DNA from 3 places in the Nocardia salmonicida genome. Region 2 is predicted to be linked to each of the others. Evidence: riboswitches for the same ligand, from Rfam matches in the RefSeq annotation. Region 2 holds a riboswitch; each other region holds the start of a gene.
The links. Region 2 has a riboswitch for S-adenosylmethionine ahead of OHS03_RS33115 (bifunctional o-acetylhomoserine/o-acetylserine sulfhydrylase). Riboswitches for the same ligand answer to the same signal wherever they lie in the genome.
Positions count from the first base shown of each region.

Region 1 (6,375 bases), 670 kb from region 2:
GAAAGACCGAGTACGCCGACAACTCCGATTCCCGCCACCAACGGCCAACGCCGCTTCTTCTCGGACTGCCTGGGCGGACGCGCCCACGGATCGGGCGGCTGAATCGGTCGAGTCACTGTGTCCCCTTCGATTATCGGGCGATCTCGGGGGCTTCATCGCGACCGGTTCGACATGCGTTACCCAGCTGGGAACACATCAAACCTGCAATTTTTCGGAGGGTATCGGCCGCCGAGAACAGCTCTCAGCGGCCGACATTCGGGGTGGTCTAGCCCTGCCTGCGATTCAGCCGATCAGGCAGGGGGCCGCGCCGTCGAGGGAAGCGGTGAGGGGGCGGGTTTCGGGGGTGGGGTTCCAGTGGCCGTCGGTGGCGGCGTATTCCCAGGTGGGCCCGTTGGTGACCAAGGTAGCGACCGCGCCGATCAGGCGGTCGACGTCGGCGGCGGTGGTTCCGAGGCCGATGCTGGCACGGAGGGCCGCGTCGAGGCCGAGGCTGGTGAGCAGCGGGTGGGCGCAGAAACGGCCGTCGCGTACGCCGATGGCGTGTTCTGCGGAGAGGTAGGAGGCGACCTTACCGGGGGCGTGGTCGGCGACGGTGAAGGCGACGATGCCGACACAGTCGGGGCTGTCGGACCAGATGGTGACCAGGTCGACGCCTGCGATCGCGGACAAACCGTCACGAAGACGGTCCGCCAGAAAGCGTTCGTGGGCAACGAGTTCAGTGGAGTCGATCGCGGCGAGTGCGTCGCACGCGGCGGCGATAGCGGCCGCGCCCAACACATTCGGCGAACCGGCCTCGTGCCGCTGCGGCGCGCAAGCCCATTCGACCTCCGACACACCGACATTGCGCACCGCACCGCCGCCCGCCAGGTAGGGCTCACCCTGGTCCAGCCAGTCGCGTCGGCCGACGAGCACGCCCGAACCGAACGGGGCGTACAGCTTGTGCCCGGAGAACGCGAGATAGTCGATCCCGCTCTCGCGCAAGGAGATCCGTCGATGTGGAGCCAGCTGCGCGGCATCGACGAGGATGCGCGCACCGCACAGGTGGGCGATGGTCGCGAGGCGCTCCAGCGGCAGTACCTCACCGGTGACATTGGATGCCCCGGTCACCGCGAGCAGCGCGGCGGGCTTGCTGCACAGCTCGGCGACGACTCGCTGAATCGTCTCCTCGACGGTGGCGGCGGCCCGTACCACCCGGCGACCGTGCGCGGTCCACGGCAGGAAGTTGGCGTGGTGCTCGATATCGAGCACCACGGTCTCCCCGGGCACGCATCCGGCCAGCAGGTTCAGCGAATCGGTGGTGTTGCGGGTGAACACGACGACCTGGTCGTCGTCGGCGTCGAGGAACCGGGCGACCGCGCCACGGGAAGCCTCGTAGCACTCGGTCGAGATCCGCGAGGCGTAGCCCGCACCCCGGTGCACGCTGGCGTAGTACGGCAGCAACTGCGAAATCCGGTCGGTGACCTGCTTCAATGCCGGCGCACTCGCGGCGTAGTCGAAGTTGGCGTAGGAGCTGGTGCCGCCTTGAACGAGCGGAACCTGCAGGTCGGCACCGGAAACGGCGGCGATGGCACAGGTGGGGTCGATTACAGCAGTCATGACGAAATCCCGTCGGCTCAGGGACCCGCTCCAGAGAGGTGGCCCGCGCTTGCCGCGCCCAATTCGGACGTCAGCCTGGTCGTCACCCGGAGCACCCCACCGCGGAGGAGGGTTGCCGACCAGCAAGCCGGGGCTGAACGCTGGTACTCGTGACCTGAAACGAGAGTGACAGACGACCGCCGGACCTGTCAACCACCTTTCGCCGACCGCGCTCCGAGTCGCCGCCGACCGCACACGACCTCGCCCGGTTCGACACGCCGACCCGGTCTCCGACGCGAATGCGCGGGATTGCCCCCGAGTTGCCTGCTCACACCCAATTCTCAACCATCTACACACCCCATGATGGAGGAACCGAATGATTGGGCACCTCCACCATTTGCTAGAGTTCCCACTCATGTCCACGAACACGAACTCCGTCCGCGGCCTGCCGCGCTACCCGGTGTACGCGCTCGGACGGCTCACCAAGGCCCTGCACGCCGAGATCGACGTCCCGTTGCGCGATCACTGGGTGCTCACCTTCATCGCCGAGAACGCCGACCTGACGCAGAAGAAAGTGGGCGACGCGCTCGGTATCGACCGCAGTGAAGTCGTGCGCCTGATCGACGCGCTGGAACGCGCCGAACTGGTCGAACGCACCCGCGACGGCAAGGATCGCCGCAAGTACCGGCTGCGGATCACCGAGGCGGGGCGCAAGCAGTGCAAACGCACCGACAAGCTGATCGCCGAGGCCACCGCCCGCGTGCTGGGACGCCTGGACGAAGAAGAACAGCGGACGCTGCACCGGCTGGCGGTCACCGCCCTCGGCGAGATGCCGGAATCGCCGTCGTGAACAGCGCCGACGGCACGCGCTTCGCTGCCGTCCGGCAACACCCGCACCGAGTACCGTTGGCATCTGGTGACCATCCTGTTTGCCCTCCGGTAACCCGCTCATGAAACAACAGACACCACCGATGGGGGTCAACCGATGAGAGGTGGACTGAGCACGATGCTCGAGCCACACACTGAGGTAGCGGCGGTTCTTCGCGACCCGCTGCTGCGCGCCGATCTCGCCGCACCGCCACGGACCCTGGTCGACATCCTGACCAGCACCGCCCTCGCACACCCTGACGCACCGGCCGTCGACGACGGCACCGTCGTGCTCAGCTACATGGAATTGATCGCCGCGATCGAGGCCAGGATGGCCGAACTCACCGAGGCGGGCGTGCGGCCGGGCGACCGGGTCGGCGTACGGATGCCGTCGGGCACCGCCGCGCTCTACGTGACGATTCTGGCCGTGCTCTACTGCGGCGCCGCCTACGTGCCCGTCGACGCCGACGACCCGCAGGAGCGAGCCAAGCTCGTCTTCGGCGAGGCCAGGGTGAGCGCGATCGCCACCGGCGACGGCATCGAGTCGGCCACCACGGCTACGGGCGAACACGACTGGAACACCCTGCCCACCCCCGCCGATGACGCGTGGATCATCTTCACCTCCGGCTCCACCGGCACCCCCAAAGGTGTGGCGGTCACCCATCGCAACGCCGCCGCCTTCGTCGACGCCGAAGCCCGCCTGTTCCTGCGGAAGGCCCCGATCGGTCCCGGCGACCGCGTGCTGGCCGGACTCTCGGTGGCCTTCGACGCCTCCTGCGAGGAAATGTGGCTGGCCTGGCGCAACGGCGCCTGCCTCGTCCCCGCTCCGCGCGACCTGGTGCGCACCGGCGCCGACCTCGGCCCGTGGTTGATGCGCCGCGAGATCAGCATCGTCTCCACGGTGCCCACCCTGGCCGCGACCTGGCCCGCCGAAGCGCTGGAATCGGTGCGGCTGTTGATCTTCGGCGGCGAAGCGGTGCCCCCGGAACTGGCCGAACGGCTCGCCGGCGCCGACCGCGAAGTGTGGAACACCTACGGCCCCACCGAGGCAACCGTCGTCGCCTGCGCCGCGCTGCTCTCCGGCGAGATGCCCGTTCGCATCGGCCTGCCCCTCGACGGCTGGGATCTGACCGTCGTCGACCCCCAGGGCAACCCGGTGGCCGAAGGCGAAACCGGCGAACTCGTGATCGGCGGCGTCGGCCTCGCCCGCTATCTCGATCCTGCCAAGGACGCCGAGAAATACGCCCCGCTGCCCTCGCTCGGCTGGGAACGCGCTTATCGCAGTGGCGATTTGGTGCGCAACGACTACCAGGGCCTGATCTTCCTCGGCCGCGCCGACGACCAGATCAAGATCGGCGGGCGTCGCATCGAACTCGGCGAGCTCGACAATGCGCTACAGCACCTGCCCGGTGTCAGCGGTGCCGCTGCCGCGATCCGAACCACCAAGGCGGGCAACAAGATCCTCGTCGGCTACCTCACTGGACCTGGTCCCGACTTCGACGTGAAGAAGGCCAGAGAGATTCTGGCCGAACAACTTCCGGCGCCGCTGGTGCCGCGCCTGGCGATCGTCGCCGATCTGCCTACGCGCACCTCCGGCAAGGTCGACCGCGACGCACTGCCGTGGCCGCTGCCGAGCACCGACGAACCCGCCGAGACAGGACTGTCGGGCACGGCGGCGTGGGTGGCGGGTCTGTGGGACGCGATCCTGGGCGCCGAGGCCACCGACCTCGATGCGGAATTCTTCGATCTGGGCGGCGGCTCGCTCTCGGCGGCACAGCTCGTCGGCGCGTTGCGTGAGCGGTACCCGCACGTCACCGTCGCCGATCTCTACGACCACCCGCGCCTCGGCTCGCTGGTCGAACTCCTCGACGGCAGCGCACCGGTCGCGGCCGTCGACGTGCGCGTCGTCGAACCGACACCGCTGCGCGCGCAGATCACCCAGGTACTGGCCACGATTCCGCTGACCACCCTCACCGGGTTGCAGTGGGTCACCTGGCTGACCGTGGTCTCCGGCATCGCAGGCTGGTCGGGTTCGCTGCCGTGGCTGCCGCGCCTGTCGTGGTGGTGGATCCTGCTGGCATTCGTGCTGTTCATCTCGCCGATCGGCCGGATGACGATCTGCGTGGCCGGTGCGAGAATCCTGCTCGCCGGGCTGCGTCCCGGGTCCTACCCCCGCGGGTCGTCCGTGCACCTACGGCTGTGGGCCGCTGTCCGGCTGTCCGAAGCCAGTGGCGCCGAAAGTCTCTCCGGCGCACCGCTGATGGTCCCGTTCGCGCGGGCACTCGGCGCCAAGATCGGCAAGGGCGTCGACCTGCACAGCCTGCCCCCGGTCACCGGCATGCTCGAACTCGGCGACGGCGCCAGCGTGGAACCCGAAGTGGATCTGTCCGGCTACTGGGTCGACGGCGACATCGTGCACATCGGCGCCATCACCATCGGCGACGGCGCGGTGATCGGCGCCCGCTCGATCCTGTTGCCCGGCAGCAAGATCGGCAAGAAGGCCGAGATCGCGCCCGGCTCCGCGGTATCGGGCAAGGTCAAGGGCGAACAGGAATGGGCGGGCTCACCCGCCACCAAGACCGGCAAGGCGCCGCGCCGCTGGCCCGACCACTCCCCCGAACGCGCCAGGCACTGGCTGGTCGTGTTCGGTCTGTCGTCGATGGTGCTGGCCGCGATGCCCGTATTCGGCCTCGCCGTCGGCGGCACCTTCATCGCCTGGTGGGTCCGCGAGGAGACCACCATCAGCGCCGCCGCCCTGCGCGGTTTCGCCATCCTGCCGCTCGCCACGCTGCTCAGTCTCGGCGTCTACGCCGTGGCCACCGTGATCGCGGTGCGCCTGCTCAGCATCGGTTTGCGCGAGGGCTACCACCCCGTGCGCAGCCGCACCGGCTGGCAGGTGTGGGCCACCGAGCGCCTGCTCGACTCCGCCCGCACCTTCCTGTTCCCGCTCTACGCCAGCCTGCTCACCCCGGTCTGGCTGCGGTTGCTCGGCGCGAAGATCGGCAAGAACGTCGAGGCGTCGACCGTGCTGATGCTGCCCAAGTTCACCGTGATCTCCGACGGCGCGTTCCTGGCCGACGACACCATGATCGGCAGCTACGAACTCGGCGGCGGCTGGCTGCGCATCGGCGAATCCAAGGTCGGCAAGCGCGCCTTCCTCGGCAATTCGGGGATGACCGCGCCCGGTCGGCGCGTGCCCAAGAACGGCCTCGTCGCGGTGCTCTCGGCCGCCCCGAACAAGGCGAAGGCGGGCTCGTCGTGGCTGGGCAGTCCGCCCGTGCGGTTGCGTCGCGCGACCGAGTCCAGCGACACCTCGCGCACCTTCGATCCGCCGCTGCGCTTGAAGCTGGCACGGGCCTTCGTGGAGACGTGCCGCTTGATCCCGGTGATGGTGACCTTCGCCATCGGTCTCGGGGTACTGCTCGTGCTCGCGTTGATCGCTCAGCACACCGATTACCTGGTCGCGGCACTTGTCTCGGGCCTGGTCCTGATGGCCGCGGGCGCGCTGGCGGGAACCATCGCCGTGGCGGCGAAGTGGTTGATCGTCGGGCGAATTCGCGCGATCGAATACCCGCTGTGGAGCTCGTTCGTGTGGCGCAACGAAGTCTCCGACGCCTTCGTCGAAACCGTCGCGGCGCCGTGGTTCGCGCGTGCCGCCACGGGTACTCCCGTCATGAATCTGTGGCTGCGCGGACTCGGTGCCAAGATCGGCCGCGGGGTATGGTGCGAGTCCTATTGGCTACCGGAGGCGGACCTGGTGACACTCGGTGACGGCGCGACCGTGGAGCGCGGCTGCGTGGTGCAAACGCACCTGTTCCACGACCGAATCATGTCCATGGACACGGTGACCCTCGAAGCGGGCGCCACCCTCGGGCCGCACTGCGTCGCCCTGCCCGCCGCTCACATCGGCGCGGGCGCCACCATCGGACCGGC
Region 1 is NZ_CP108014.1:6,430,439-6,436,813, reverse strand. Features, by position in the region: gene OHS03_RS30065 (hypothetical protein) at 1-102, shown strand, start outside; gene OHS03_RS30060 (aminotransferase class V-fold PLP-dependent enzyme) at 283-1,596, opposite strand; SAM riboswitch class IV at 1,637-1,751, opposite strand; gene OHS03_RS30055 (MarR family winged helix-turn-helix transcriptional regulator) at 1,991-2,425, shown strand; gene OHS03_RS30050 (Pls/PosA family non-ribosomal peptide synthetase) at 2,582-6,375, shown strand, end outside.
Region 1: linked by a shared signal. The riboswitch ahead of OHS03_RS30060 (aminotransferase class V-fold PLP-dependent enzyme) and the one ahead of OHS03_RS33115 (bifunctional o-acetylhomoserine/o-acetylserine sulfhydrylase) in region 2 are both predicted to bind S-adenosylmethionine.

Region 2 (6,375 bases):
GCCACCCCGGCGAGCGCGCCCGACGAATACCGTGCGGCGCTTCGTGCTTCGCGCGCCGAGATCTTGGAGCGCGCGGAATCGCTTGTCCGCATGGGCATCTCCGTGCTGCCGCGATGGTCGGGCATGGATGCCGGACTACTCGCGAACTCGACCCTCACCATCGCTGAAATGCTCGGTCGGCTGGGGGTCAGCGAGCCGGAAGAGTATCCGCGCGAACGACTTCAGGCCTACGTCCGCTCGATCGTCGCCCTGCTGACGGGACCGTGAAGGTCAGCGGTTCTCCCGCGCGAGGCGCATCGTCTCGGTGAGCAACTTCGACACCGCGGCGGCCTCGGTGAGGAACCCGTCGTGCCCGTCGCGTGAGTGCACGACCTCGAGCCCCGCGCAGCCGGGCAGACCTTCGGCCAGCTCGGCCTGAGTGTTCAAGGGATACAGGCGATCCGAGTCGACCCCGCCGACCACGCACGGCACCGATGTCGATGCCAGCGCGGCAGCGATACCGCCGCGCCCGCGACCCACATCGTGGCGGTTCATGGCCTCGCTGAGCAGCACATAGGTGGCCGGATCGAACCGCTGGACCAGCTTGTCGGCCTGGTGCTCGAGGTAGCTCTGCACCGCGTAGCGCCCACCGGTCCACGGGTCTTCGTCGCCCTGGGGCCTGTTGGTGAAGCGGTGGTCGAGTTCGCCCTCGGTGCGGTAGGTCAGGTGCGCGATGCGCCGGGCCAGGCCCATGCCGGTCATCGGCGCGCGACCGGTGCCGTGATAGTCGCCGCCCTGCCAGTCGGGATCGGCCGTGATGACGGCCATCTGGGTGGTCTGGGTGCCGATCTGATCGGCGGTGGCGCGGGCGCCGACGGCCAGCACGAGCGCGGCGCTGACCCGCTCGGGCAGGCCGATGATCCACTCGAGCACCCGCATGCCGCCCATCGAGCCGCCGACGACAGCGCCGAGCCGCTCGATCCCGAGCACCTCGAACAACTGCGCTTCGGCCTGCACCTGGTCACGGATGTTCAGCTCGGGAAACCGTGCGCCCCATGGCTTTCCGTCGGAGGCGAGCGAGGACGGGCCGGTGCTGCCCTTGCAGCCGCCCAGCACGTTGGTCGCGATCACACACCACTCGTCGGTGTCGATCGGCGCGCCGGGCCCGACCATGCCCTCCCACCAGCCGGGCGCCCCGTCGGGCCCACCGACGACATGGGAGTCGCCGGTGAGCGCGTGTTCGACGAGCACCACATTGTCCAGGGTGGGCGAGAGCTCGCCCCAGCGTTGCACCGCCAGCCGCACATCGGGGACGACGGCGCCGTTCTCCAGCGCCACATCCCCGATGGCGACCACGCCGACGCGCCCGTCCGGCGGTGGCAGCAGGGCCACCCCGGTTCCGGGTCGGGCGATCGGCGATTCGGTGCTCACGGTCACGTCGTCGCCGCCGCGAACCCGGCCCGCAGATCGGCCAGAATGTCGTCGATTCCCTCGATGCCCACCGCGAGCCTGACCAGGCCGGGAGTGACGCCGGCCGCCAGCTGCTCTGCGGGCGTCAACTGCGAGTGCGTGGTCGACGCCGGGTGAATCACGAGTGAACGCACATCACCGATGTTAGCTACATGGCTGTGCAGGCTGAGCGCGTCCACGAACTTCTTGCCCGCGTCGACGCCGCCCGCCAGCTCGAACGCCACGATCGCGCCCGCGCCCTTGGGCGCCAGCTCCTTGGCCCGCGCGTGCCAGGGCGAGGACTCGAGGCCCGCGTAGAACACCGCGTCGACGCCCGGCTGCTCGGCGACGAACTTCGCGACCGCCTCCGCATTGCTGACGTGCCGCTCGACCCGCAGGCTCAGCGTCTCGATGCCCTGCGCGATGAGGAACGCGTTGAACGGCGAGACCGCCGCACCCAGATCGCGCAGCAACTGCACGCGCGCCTTCAGCGCGAACGCGGGCGCGCCCAGATCGGCGAACACCGCGCCGTGGTAGCTGGGGTCGGGCTCGGTGAAACCGGGGAAGCGCGCGTTGCCGTCGGCGTCGCGCACGGTCCAGTCGAACGTGCCGCCGTCGACGATCACGCCCGCCACGGCCGCGCCGTGCCCACCCAGGTACTTCGTCGCCGAATGCACGACGATGTCGGCGCCGTGGGCCAGCGGCTGGATCAGGTACGGGGTGGCGACGGTGTTGTCCACGATCAGCGGAAGGCCGTTCGCGTGCGCGACACCGGCGATACCGGGGATGTCGAACACCGCGCTGCTCGGGTTGGCGATGGTCTCGCCGTAGAACGCCTTGGTGTTCGGCTGGATCGCGGCCTTCCACTGCTCGAGATCATCGGGGTCCTCGACGAACGAGACCGTGATCCCCAGCTTGGGCAGCGAGTAATGGAAGAGGTTGTAGGTGCCGCCGTAGAGGTGCGGGCTGGACACGATGTGGTCGCCCGCGCTCGCCAGGTTCAGGATCGCGTAGGTCTCCGCGGCTTGGCCCGAGGCCAGCAGCAGCGCCGCGACGCCGCCTTCGAGCGCGGCCACGCGCTGCTCCACCGCGTCCTGGGTGGGGTTCATGATCCGGGTGTAGATGTTGCCCGGCTCGGCGAGACCGAACAGCGCGGCGGCGTGATCGGTGTCGCGGAAGGTGTAGGAGGTGGTCTGGTAGATCGGCAGCGCCCGCGCGTTGGTGGTCGCGTCGGGGGCCTGGCCCGCGTGGACCTGCTTGGTCTCGAAGGACCAGTTCTCGGGCAGGGAAGAGTCAGTCATGTCGTGCTCCAAAGGGTGTCAGCCGGGGGGATCTCGTCAACTGGGTCGGATCGACTGGCAACAACACATGGGGGCCTCCTGCAGTGCGCGCTTGCTCTCGACTTTCGAGAGCCCGGTCATCACCCGGAGCACCCCACCGCAGCTGGAGGGTTGCCGACCAGCGAGCCGGGGCTTGGCGCTGGTACTCATGACCTTGCCGTCATGTTAACCGGAGATCTCCCGCGGGCGGAAACTTCCCCCGCATTTCCCGCCGAAGATCACTCGTCGGACGGTGTGCCGAAGCCTGGCGTGTCGTCCACCGGTGCGCCACAGACCTGCCGCAAGCCGTGGTAGGCGCGCAGCACGGCGTCGCGGGTGACCCGAACGGCTACCGTCGGAGACCCGCTCAGCAGTGCCTGTTCGGTATCGGCGACCGAGAGGTGGCACAGCATCTGCCAGATGCCTGCCACCAACTTCACCGTGAAGTCCTCCGGTGACGTGCCCATCCGCTGCGCGAGCTCGGTGCACACCGCGACGTTCTTCTTCTCCGCGTATTCCAGCGCGCGCGCATTGACCGACTGGCTGGTGCGCATGATGCGCTGCATCTGCAGGAACTGGCGGATGAACCGGATGCCGTCCGCGTCCGCCTCGGCCTGGACCACCGTCAGGTAGGCGCCACACAGCGCCTGGAGTTCGTTGCCGGTATTCGGCTGGGAGCGCAGCGCGACGGCGACGGAGACCCCGAAGTCGTCGATCGGGGCCAGCACGATGTCTTCCTTGAGCGCGAAGTACCGGTTGACGGTGCGTGGGGACACATCGGCGCCCGCGGCGATCTGCTCGACCGTCGTCGCGTCGAACCCTTGGCTGTCGCACAGGTCGAGCCCGACCGCCACGATCGCGGCTTTGGTCTGCAGCTTCTTGCGCTCGCGCAGGCCCAGCGGCGCGTCGGCAGCCGGTTCGGTCGTCCGGTCGGCGCTGATCGGAGTGGTCGAGTCCAGCATTCCCTCAGCCTACCGCGTCGGCGGCTTTATCTGTCCAAGTAGGCCAATTGGCGCGTTCAGACATTTTTCTCTTGACGCCAATTGTCTCGTAGTGCCAGGATTGGTTCACGCCAATCGAGCGACGAGGAGTCCTGGTGACCGGCACCGAAGTATTGACGAAACATGTTGACCAACAACAGAATTCGATGCGGTGGTGGGCGTTGGTCGTGCTCTCGGCCGCCCAGCTGATGGTGGTGCTCGACGCCACCGTGATCACGATCGCCCTGCCGTATGCCCAGCGTGACCTGGGGATCAGCGACGGCGACAAACAGTGGGCGCTCACCGCGTACACGCTCATCTTCGGCGGGCTGCTGTTGCTCGGCGGACGGATGGCCGACTACCTGGGCCGACGCCGGATCTTCCTGGTCGGCCTGGTGGGCTTCGCCGCCGCGTCGGCGCTGGCGGGGCTCGCGCAGACCGGCCCGCAGTTGTTCATCGGCCGAGGACTGCAGGGTGCGTTCGCCGCGCTGCTCGCCCCCGCGGCCCTGTCGCTGCTGTCGGTGATCTTCACCGATGTGCAGGAGCGGGCCCGCGCGTTCGCGGTGTTCGCGGGTATCACCGCGGGTGGCATCGCGTTCGGGCTGATCGTCGGTGGTGCGCTCACCGAGTTCGCGTCGTGGCGGTGGACCCTGTTGATGAACACGCCGATCGCGCTCATCGCGGTAGTCGGTGCGGTCGCGGTGATCGCGCGCGATATCCCGGTGCCGAGGACCGGCGGCTACGACCTGCCCGGCGCCGTCACCGTGACATTCGGCTTGGTGTCGATCGTCTACGGATTCAGTCGCGCCGCCGAACACGGGTGGCTGGCGGGCAGCACCCTCGGCCTGCTCGGGGCGGGCTTCGCCTTGCTCATCGCGTTCGTCTTCATCGAGGCGCGCTCGGCGAATCCGCTGCTGCCATTGCGAATTCCGGGTGAGATCAATCGAGGCGGCGCTTTGCTGGCCGCGCTGCTGATCCCGATCGCGATGTTCGCCATGTTCTTGTTCCTGAGCTTCTACTACCAGAACACCCTCGGCTATTCGCCGCTGAAAGCGGGCATCGCGTTCCTGCCGTTCCCGGTGGGCATCGGGATCGCGGCGGGCATCACCAGTTCGTTGATGCCCAAGTTCGGCCCGCGTCCGCTGATGGTGGTCGGCGCGTTGCTCGGCGTCGTCGGGCTGCTGTGGCTGGCGCAACTGAGCTACGGCGACGGGTACGCGCTGAGCGTGCTGCCCGCGCAGTTGTTGATGGCGCTCGGGATGGGTCCGCTGTTCGTCGGGATGCAGGCCGTCGCGCTGCATCAGGTCGACGCCGAGGACTCCGGCGTCGCCAGCGCCCTGCTCAATGCCGCCCAGCAGGTCGGCGGCGCCGTCGGCACCGCCCTGCTGACCACCCTCTCGGTCCAGGCCGCCGAGAACTACGTCATCGACAACCCCACCGTCGACCATCTGATCGAACGCGCCTCGATCCACAGCTACGACGTCGCGTTCTATATCGGCGCGGGCTTCTTCCTCGCCGCCGCCGTGGTGATCGCGGTGATGATCCGCGACAAGCCGGAGAACCTGATCGAAGGCGACGAGCACGCGGCCGCCGTACCGATCGCGGTCTGACCTGCTCGACCGGGCCCGCGCCACCGTTCCTCGGTGCGCGGGCCTCGCCGTGTTACTACTCAGTAGCCGGTCAAGGCCCGATCGGGTACCGGCACGCGGTCGGGGCGGAGTAGCTTCGAGGAGTCCCGCACAGCGGGCCCTCCCATCGCGGTGAGGTGGGGGACAGCAGTACGCTCGTCTTGTTTGCACCACACGTCCCGCAGACAACGCGGGGCATATACGTTGTCTGTTGGAACTGCTGGGGTCCGCTCACAAGCGTGTTCGCCTAGCCGTGCAATAAGGGCACCCACCGAGGAGGACACGAAGATCCATGTCCAAGATCAAGGTTGAAGGCACCGTTGTAGAACTCGACGGCGACGAGATGACCCGGATCATCTGGCAGTTCATCAAGGACAAGCTGATCCATCCCTATCTCGACGTGAACCTCGAGTACTACGACCTCGGCATCGAGTACCGCGACAAGACAGACGACCAGGTCACCGTCGACGCGGCCAATGCCATCAAGAAGTACGGCGTCGGCGTGAAATGCGCCACCATCACCCCCGACGAAGCGCGGGTGAAAGAGTTCGGCCTCAAGAAGATGTGGCGCTCGCCGAACGGCACCATCCGAAACATTCTGGGTGGCACCATCTTCCGCGCGCCGATCATCATCTCCAACGTGCCCCGCTTGGTGCCCGGCTGGACCAAGCCGATCATCATCGGCCGTCACGCCTTCGGCGACCAGTACCGCGCCACCGACTTCAAGGTCTACGAGGCGGGCACCGTCACGCTGACCTTCACGCCGGAAGACGGCAGCGAGCCGATCGTGCACGAGGTCGTGAAGATGCCCGAAGACGGCGGCGTCGTCATGGGTATGTACAACTTCAAGAAGTCCATCGAGGACTTCGCGCGGGCCTCGTTCAACTACGGCCTGCAGCAGAACTACCCGGTGTACCTCTCCACGAAGAACACCATCCTCAAGGCTTACGACGGCATGTTCAAGGACACCTTCGAGGAAGTCTTCGACGCCGAGTTCAAGGCCGAGTTCGACGCGGCGGG
Region 2 is NZ_CP108014.1:7,105,015-7,111,389, forward strand. Features, by position in the region: gene OHS03_RS33105 (TetR/AcrR family transcriptional regulator) at 1-267, shown strand, start outside; gene metX (homoserine O-acetyltransferase MetX) at 271-1,416, opposite strand; gene OHS03_RS33115 (bifunctional o-acetylhomoserine/o-acetylserine sulfhydrylase) at 1,413-2,729, opposite strand; SAM riboswitch class IV at 2,812-2,922, opposite strand; gene OHS03_RS33120 (TetR family transcriptional regulator) at 2,987-3,709, opposite strand; gene OHS03_RS33125 (MFS transporter) at 3,844-5,337, shown strand; gene OHS03_RS33130 (NADP-dependent isocitrate dehydrogenase) at 5,648-6,375, shown strand, end outside.

Region 3 (6,375 bases), 1.4 Mb from region 2:
TGACCGAAACCCGACTGCTCTTCGTACCCAATCACCTCGATGCGATCACCGGCGGCAAGCGCTGGGAAGCGAGCCTGACCCAACTGCGCGCCGTCGGGCGGCAAAGCCCGGATGGCGGCCTGTTCAGCGGCGGCCTCCGCACACGTCTGCGCGTCGACACCGACGCCGGAACCGAACTTTTCGTCATCGATCCGCTCGACGAGGCGATCGCGATTCTGGACGCCGCGAAGACCCCGTGACGCCTAGGAGGCGACGAGGTAGTGAGACCAACTCCGATTCCTCGACCTCTCCGAGCGAGACCTGGCCCCGCGCCTGCGCACCCGGGCTGAGCACTCTGGCGCCCCGAAAGTCCCGCCCGGCCGGAAACACCCTGGCCGAACGCGTCCGCTTTCGGCCAGGTTTCGTGGGCTAGTTCTACGCTCAGGTGCGCGCTATTGCGGGATCGCATGCCATGGGACCCACGATGCCAACTCTGCTTCGTGTGACGGCGAGCCGTCCCATGGCCGCTTGTAGAATTCCTCGGCGAGGATTCCCGCATAGTTTTTCGAGCTGTTCTCGGGCGTCAGGTTCGACACATACAGGTCGGCGACCGGAAAATCGTAGGGCATCGTCTTGACCACGTGCGCAATCGCGGTCGCCGCAGGTCGCAGGTCATCCAGCTTGCCTTTGGAGTCGGCGACCGAGAGGTAGATGTTCACACCCAGGACGCCCTTCTCGTCGTTCTTGTTGATGCTCACGTTGTACAGGCAATAGCCCGCGGGCAACGAGTCAGCCTTTTCGATCGCTGCCCTGGTCTCGCGCTCGGACTCTTCGGTTTCCAGCTTCGCCGTCGTCACTTCGCACTGCTGCGAGTCGCTGTCCGCCGTCATGCACCCGGTCGCGATCATCGATGTCGCGGCAAGTGAGATTGCCGACCACAGTGCCCTTCTGAGCCGAGTAGGCGGTCGCGAATTGTTACCCATCAGTCCTCACCGTCCAGTTTCACTTCGTAGAAATCGGTTGTGCCCGTAGCTACGGGAGGATGATCAGGGTCGGTCGATAGTGGCGCATTGCGGTCAGTACCTGTTCCGCTGACGCGCCCAGCATCGATTCCGGCAGGTTCACTGCGCCGTAACCGAGCTTCTGATTCAGCTTGGCCAGCAGCCGAATTCGCCGGGAACTTCGCGCGAAGTATGCCTCCGGGTCGTGGAGGCCGAGCTGGACGTAGCGCACCTTGGACAGGGCCGAGGTTCGCTGGACGAATACGCGCGCGTAAGCCACTTCGTCCCAGGCGAACCGACCGGACTGGCGATGGTCCAGTCCATCGTCGGTCAATACCAGTTCCGGTCGACGCCAGATCAGTCGGCCGACGAAGACGAGCCCGGCGCCGAGTCCGAGCGGTATGCACAGCACCCCTGCGATGAGCGGCACCAACGGTGCATCATCGGACAACACGATCCAAACGCCGAGCGCGACGAACACGGCCGAAAGCGTGATCATCGCCATCGAACGCGGGATCGACGGGTAGTAGAACGTCGCAGGCTGCGCGACTCCCCCAGCAGTCATGCTCGCAGTGTAAATCCTTGACAGCGAACGACTTTGGTCGTCGAACCCGGAGCTAGCTCAGGGCGTGGTCGAGGTCGCCGAGGAGATCCTCGAGGTCTTCCAGGCCGACCGAGATGCGGACTACGCCGTCGGACAAGCCGATCGAGGCACGGCCTTCCGGGCCCATGGCTCGGTGGGTGGTGGTGGCGGGGTGGGTGATCATGGTTTTGGCGTCGCCGAGGTTGTTGGAGATGTCGATGATGCGGAGGCGGTTGAGGACCTCGAAGGCTCGCTTCTTGCCGTCGTCGCCGTTGAGGGCGAAGGTGACGACTGTGCCGCCGCCGGTCATCTGTTCCTTGGCGAGGGCGTGCTGTGGATGTGATTCCAGGAAGGGGTATTTCACCCAGTCGATCGAGTTCTTGGTCTCCAGGAACTCGGCCACTCGCAGGGCCGACTCGGTGGAGTGGCGGACGCGCAACGGCATGGTTTCCAGGCCTTTGAGCAAGGTCCAGGCGTTGAAGGGGCTCAAGGCCGGGCCCGTGTGGCGCATCAGGGTTTTGACGGGGCCGTCGATGTAGTCCTTGGCGCCGAGGATGGCGCCGCCGAGGACGCGGCCCTGGCCGTCGATGTGCTTGGTGCCGGAGTAGACGACCACATCGGCGCCGAGCTCGAAGCCGCGCTGGAGCAGGGGGGTGGCGAAGACGTTGTCCAGCACCACCTTCGCGCCCGCGGCGTGGGCGAGCTCGGTGACCTTGCGGACGTCGACGAGGGTCTGCATCGGGTTGGCGGGGGTCTCGAAGAAGACGGCCTGGGTGGGGACGGAGAGAGCCTGTTCCCACTGGTCGAGGTCGTCACCGTCGACGAAGATGGTTTCGATGCCCCAGCGCGGGAGGATCTCGTTGCAGACCACGAAACAGGAACCGAACAGGCTGCGGGCGGCGACGAGACGGTCGCCCGCCTTCAGCAGCGCGCCGAGCGCGGTGAACACCGCCGACATACCGGACGCGGTCGCGAAGGCCGCTTCGGCGCCGTCGAGCAGGCGGATGCGCTCCTCGAACATCGCCACGGTCGGGTTGCCGAAGCGGGAGTAGACGAAGTGCTCGACGTCGCCGGTGAACGCGGCTTCGGCGGCTTCGGCGTTCTCGTAGACGAAACCCGAGGTCAGATACAGCGCCTCGGACGTCTCGTCGAAACCGGAACGGCGCAGGCCACCGCGCACGCCGAGCGTGCCCGGACCGACGCCCTCTGGCAGTGGCTTGTCGAACGAACCACCGGTGATCATGCTTTTCTCCTTATGCCTGACGCCACGGCAGGCCGACGGCGCGCCAACCGGTGCTGCCGCGCTGACCGAACGCGTCGGGACCACCTTCGAAACCGTCGAGCACGTTGTAGGACGGTGCCACGCCCGCCGCCGTCGCCAGGTTCGCCGCGTGCGCGGAACGCTGGCCGGAGCGACACAGGAACACCACCGGTGCGTCGTCGGGGCGACCGGCGAGTGCCTTCTCCAGCTGCACGCCGAACTCCGGGTTGCGCGTGCCGGTGCCGTCGACCCATTCGATGAAATGGGCCGGGCGTTCGATGGAGCTGGTGTCGGGGATGCCGATGTTCGCCCACTCGCCTTCGGTGCGCACGTCGATCAGGACGGCGCCGGGGTGCTCGGTGAGCAGCTCCCACGCCTTCTCAGGGGTGATGTCGCCGGCGTAAGTCATGTCGATCCTCCTGCGTGAATCCGCTCTTGCCGTGCCGGAAGTCCCCGAACACACGGCCAGGTCGTCACCCGGAGCACCCCACCGCGGAGGAGGGTTGCCGACCAGCGAGCCGGGGCTTGACGCTGGCACTCATGACCTTGCGATCTGAGATTGCCTCGGCACAGGTCACCGTGTCAAACGATTCAGAAAGTGCACACCAGCCACGCGCCGTCGACGCTGGTCAGTTTCCAGTTGATCGTGGCCGGTTTGCCGTCGACCACCACGGTCGCGTCGATTTTCGCGCGGTCGCCGTTCACGGTCGCGTTCTCGAAACCCTTGCCGTCGATCGTGACAACCGATTTCGGGCCACCCAGCCGTTCGTCGAGGCCGGAGGACTCTTCGTCGAAGCCGGGGCAGGCCACACCGGTCGGCGGACGCAGATCGCTGCGCGAGCGGGCGTCGATATAGTTGGTGACAGCGGCCGCGAGACGGTCGGCCTCTGTGACATTTTTCTCAGCGGGCGAGAGCAGTCCGCCCGCCACGATGCCGATGAGCACGATGATCGCGATCACCGCGGCCGCGACGAACGGGACGATGGAACGCTTGTCGGTCTGATCCACCACTACGGGCTGGTCATCCGAGCCTGTTTGCTCCTCGTTCATTGGGTGCCGTAGCGCGGAAGCGCGGTCATCCATGACCGGCAGGAGCACGACAAGTTGATGCCTGGCGCGCCCAGCGCTACTCCTCCTTTCGGAAAGTCAGTTTACGAACAAGCATGTTAATTTGTGAGGCATGAGCGAGGTGGTGAAGCGGGCTTTCAAGTACCGGTTTCGCCCGACCCCGGAGCAAGCCGCTGAGTTGGAACGAACCTTCGGATGTGTACGCAAGGTATACAACCTCGCGCTCGAAGCCCGGACTGCCGCGTGGCAGCGGGGCGAGCGGGTCAACTACAACGCCACGTCGGCGATGCTGACCGAATGGAAACGCGGCGAAGACCTCGCCTACTTAGGTGAGGTTTCGTCGGTGCCGTTGCAGCAGTCGTTGCGGCACCTGCAAGCCGCGTTCGCCAGCTTTTGGGCCAAACGGGCGAGGTATCCGCGCTTCAAATCCCGTAAGAAGTCCAGGCCCAGTGCCGAGTACACCCGGTCAGGGTTCCGATGGAGTACCGGGAAACTGACCTTGGCGAAGATGAGCGAACCGCTCGATATCGTCTGGTCGCGCGGGCTGCCCGGCGATCCCTCCTCGGTGACGGTGTCGCGAGACGCGGCCGGGCGCTGGTTCGTGTCCTTGCTGTGCGAGGACCCCACGGTGGGATCGCTGCCTCGCACCGATCAGGTGGTCGGGATCGACGCCGGGCTGACTCATTTGCTCACCCTGTCGAGCGGCGAGAAGATCACCAACCCGCGCCACGAACGCGCTGACCGTGCCCGATTGGCGAAAGCTCAGCGCAACTTGTCCCGCAAGGAGAAGGGCTCAGCCAACCGAGCCAAGGCTCGGCGCAAAGTCGCTCGCGTCCACGCTCGCATCGCCGACCGCAGACGCGACTACCTGCACAAGATCACTACTCGGCTCGTGCGTGAGAACCAAACGCTCGTGATCGAGGACTTGACCGTCCGCAACATGATCCGAGATCACTCGCTCGCGCGAGCGATCTCGGATGCGTCGTGGTCGAATTTCCGGTCGATGCTGGAGTACAAAGCCAACTGGTACGGCCGCGAAGTGGTTGCAATAGATCGCTGGTATCCCTCGTCGAAGCTGTGCTCGGCGTGTGGTGTCCTGCGGAACAAGATGCCGCTCGAGGTGCGTGGATGGGTGTGTGGTTGCGGTGTCCGACATGATCGGGATGTGAACGCCGCGAAGAATATTTTGGCCGCCGGGCTGGCGGTGACAGTCTGTGGAGATGGTGTGAGACCTCAACGGAACCCTCCGGGCGGGCAGTCGTCGATGAAGCAGAAAACCCGACCCGCGAGGGTGGGGATCCCGGTTCTTCATGGCCAGGACGATGTCAAGCTGTAATCCTGACAGGAAAAACAACCGTGCGGGCAGCCACACCGCGCCCCTGGATGCCATATGCGTCGCAGCTAGAATCACACGTGATTGCGGCCTGCTGCCGCAACTCGGCAGCTGCCGGTAAGCCGAAACGGCGACTTAGCCTAAGCTAAGTTGACGCCGTCAAATCAGTTCTCGACCAAAGGGTGCGCGTAGAAATGACCGAACAGAGTGCAGCGACTCGCCCACTTCGCATTGCGATCGTGGGTGCGGGACCGGCCGGTATCTACGCCGCCGACGCGTTGATGAAGTCCGATGCCGACGTGAGCATCGACCTCTACGAGCGCATGCCCGCGCCCTTCGGCCTGATCCGCTACGGCGTCGCCCCCGACCACCCGCGCATCAAGGGCATCATCACCGCCCTGCACAAGGTCCTCGACAAGGACCAGGTCCGCCTGCTCGGCAACATCGACTACGGCACCGACATCACCCTCGACGACCTGCGCCAGTTCTACGACGCGGTCATCTTCTCCACCGGCGCCAACGCCGACCGCGCCCTGGCCATCCCCGGCATCGACCTCGACGGTTCCTACGGTGCCGCCGACTTCGTGTCCTGGTACGACGGCCACCCGGATGTCCCGCGTTCGTGGCCCCTCGAGGCCGAGAAGGTCGCCGTCCTCGGTGTCGGCAACGTCGCCCTCGACGTCGCGCGCGTGCTCGCCAAGACCGGTGACGAGCTGCTGCCGACCGAGATCCCGCCGAACGTCTACGAAGGCCTCAAGGGCAACAAGGCCATCGAGGTCCACGTGTTCGGTCGTCGTGGCCCCGCGCAGGCCAAGTTCACGCCCCTCGAGCTGCGCGAACTGGATCACTCGCCGACGATCGAGGTCATCGTCAACCCCGAAGACATCGACTACGACGAGGGCTCCGAAGCCGCGCGCCGTAACTCCAAGCAGGTCGACATGGTCGCCAACACCTTGGAGCAGTGGGCCATCCGCGATCACGGCGACCGCCCGCACAAGCTGTTCCTGCACTTCTTCGAATCGCCCTCGGAGATCCTCGGCGCCGACGGCAAGGTCGTCGGCCTGAAGACCGAACGCACCCAGCTCGACGGCACCGGCAACGTCAAGGGCACCGGCAACTTCACCGACTGGGACATCCAGGCCGTGTACCG
Region 3 is NZ_CP108014.1:5,656,175-5,662,549, forward strand. Features, by position in the region: gene OHS03_RS26510 (hypothetical protein) at 1-239, shown strand, start outside; gene OHS03_RS26515 (hypothetical protein) at 432-869, opposite strand; gene OHS03_RS26520 (STM3941 family protein) at 1,012-1,545, opposite strand; gene OHS03_RS26525 (O-succinylhomoserine sulfhydrylase) at 1,598-2,806, opposite strand; gene OHS03_RS26530 (rhodanese-like domain-containing protein) at 2,817-3,233, opposite strand; SAM riboswitch class IV at 3,251-3,370, opposite strand; gene OHS03_RS26535 (Rv0361 family membrane protein) at 3,416-3,832, opposite strand; gene OHS03_RS26540 (RNA-guided endonuclease InsQ/TnpB family protein) at 4,005-5,228, shown strand; gene OHS03_RS26545 (FAD-dependent oxidoreductase) at 5,420-6,375, shown strand, end outside.
Region 3: linked by a shared signal. The riboswitch ahead of OHS03_RS26530 (rhodanese-like domain-containing protein) and the one ahead of OHS03_RS33115 (bifunctional o-acetylhomoserine/o-acetylserine sulfhydrylase) in region 2 are both predicted to bind S-adenosylmethionine.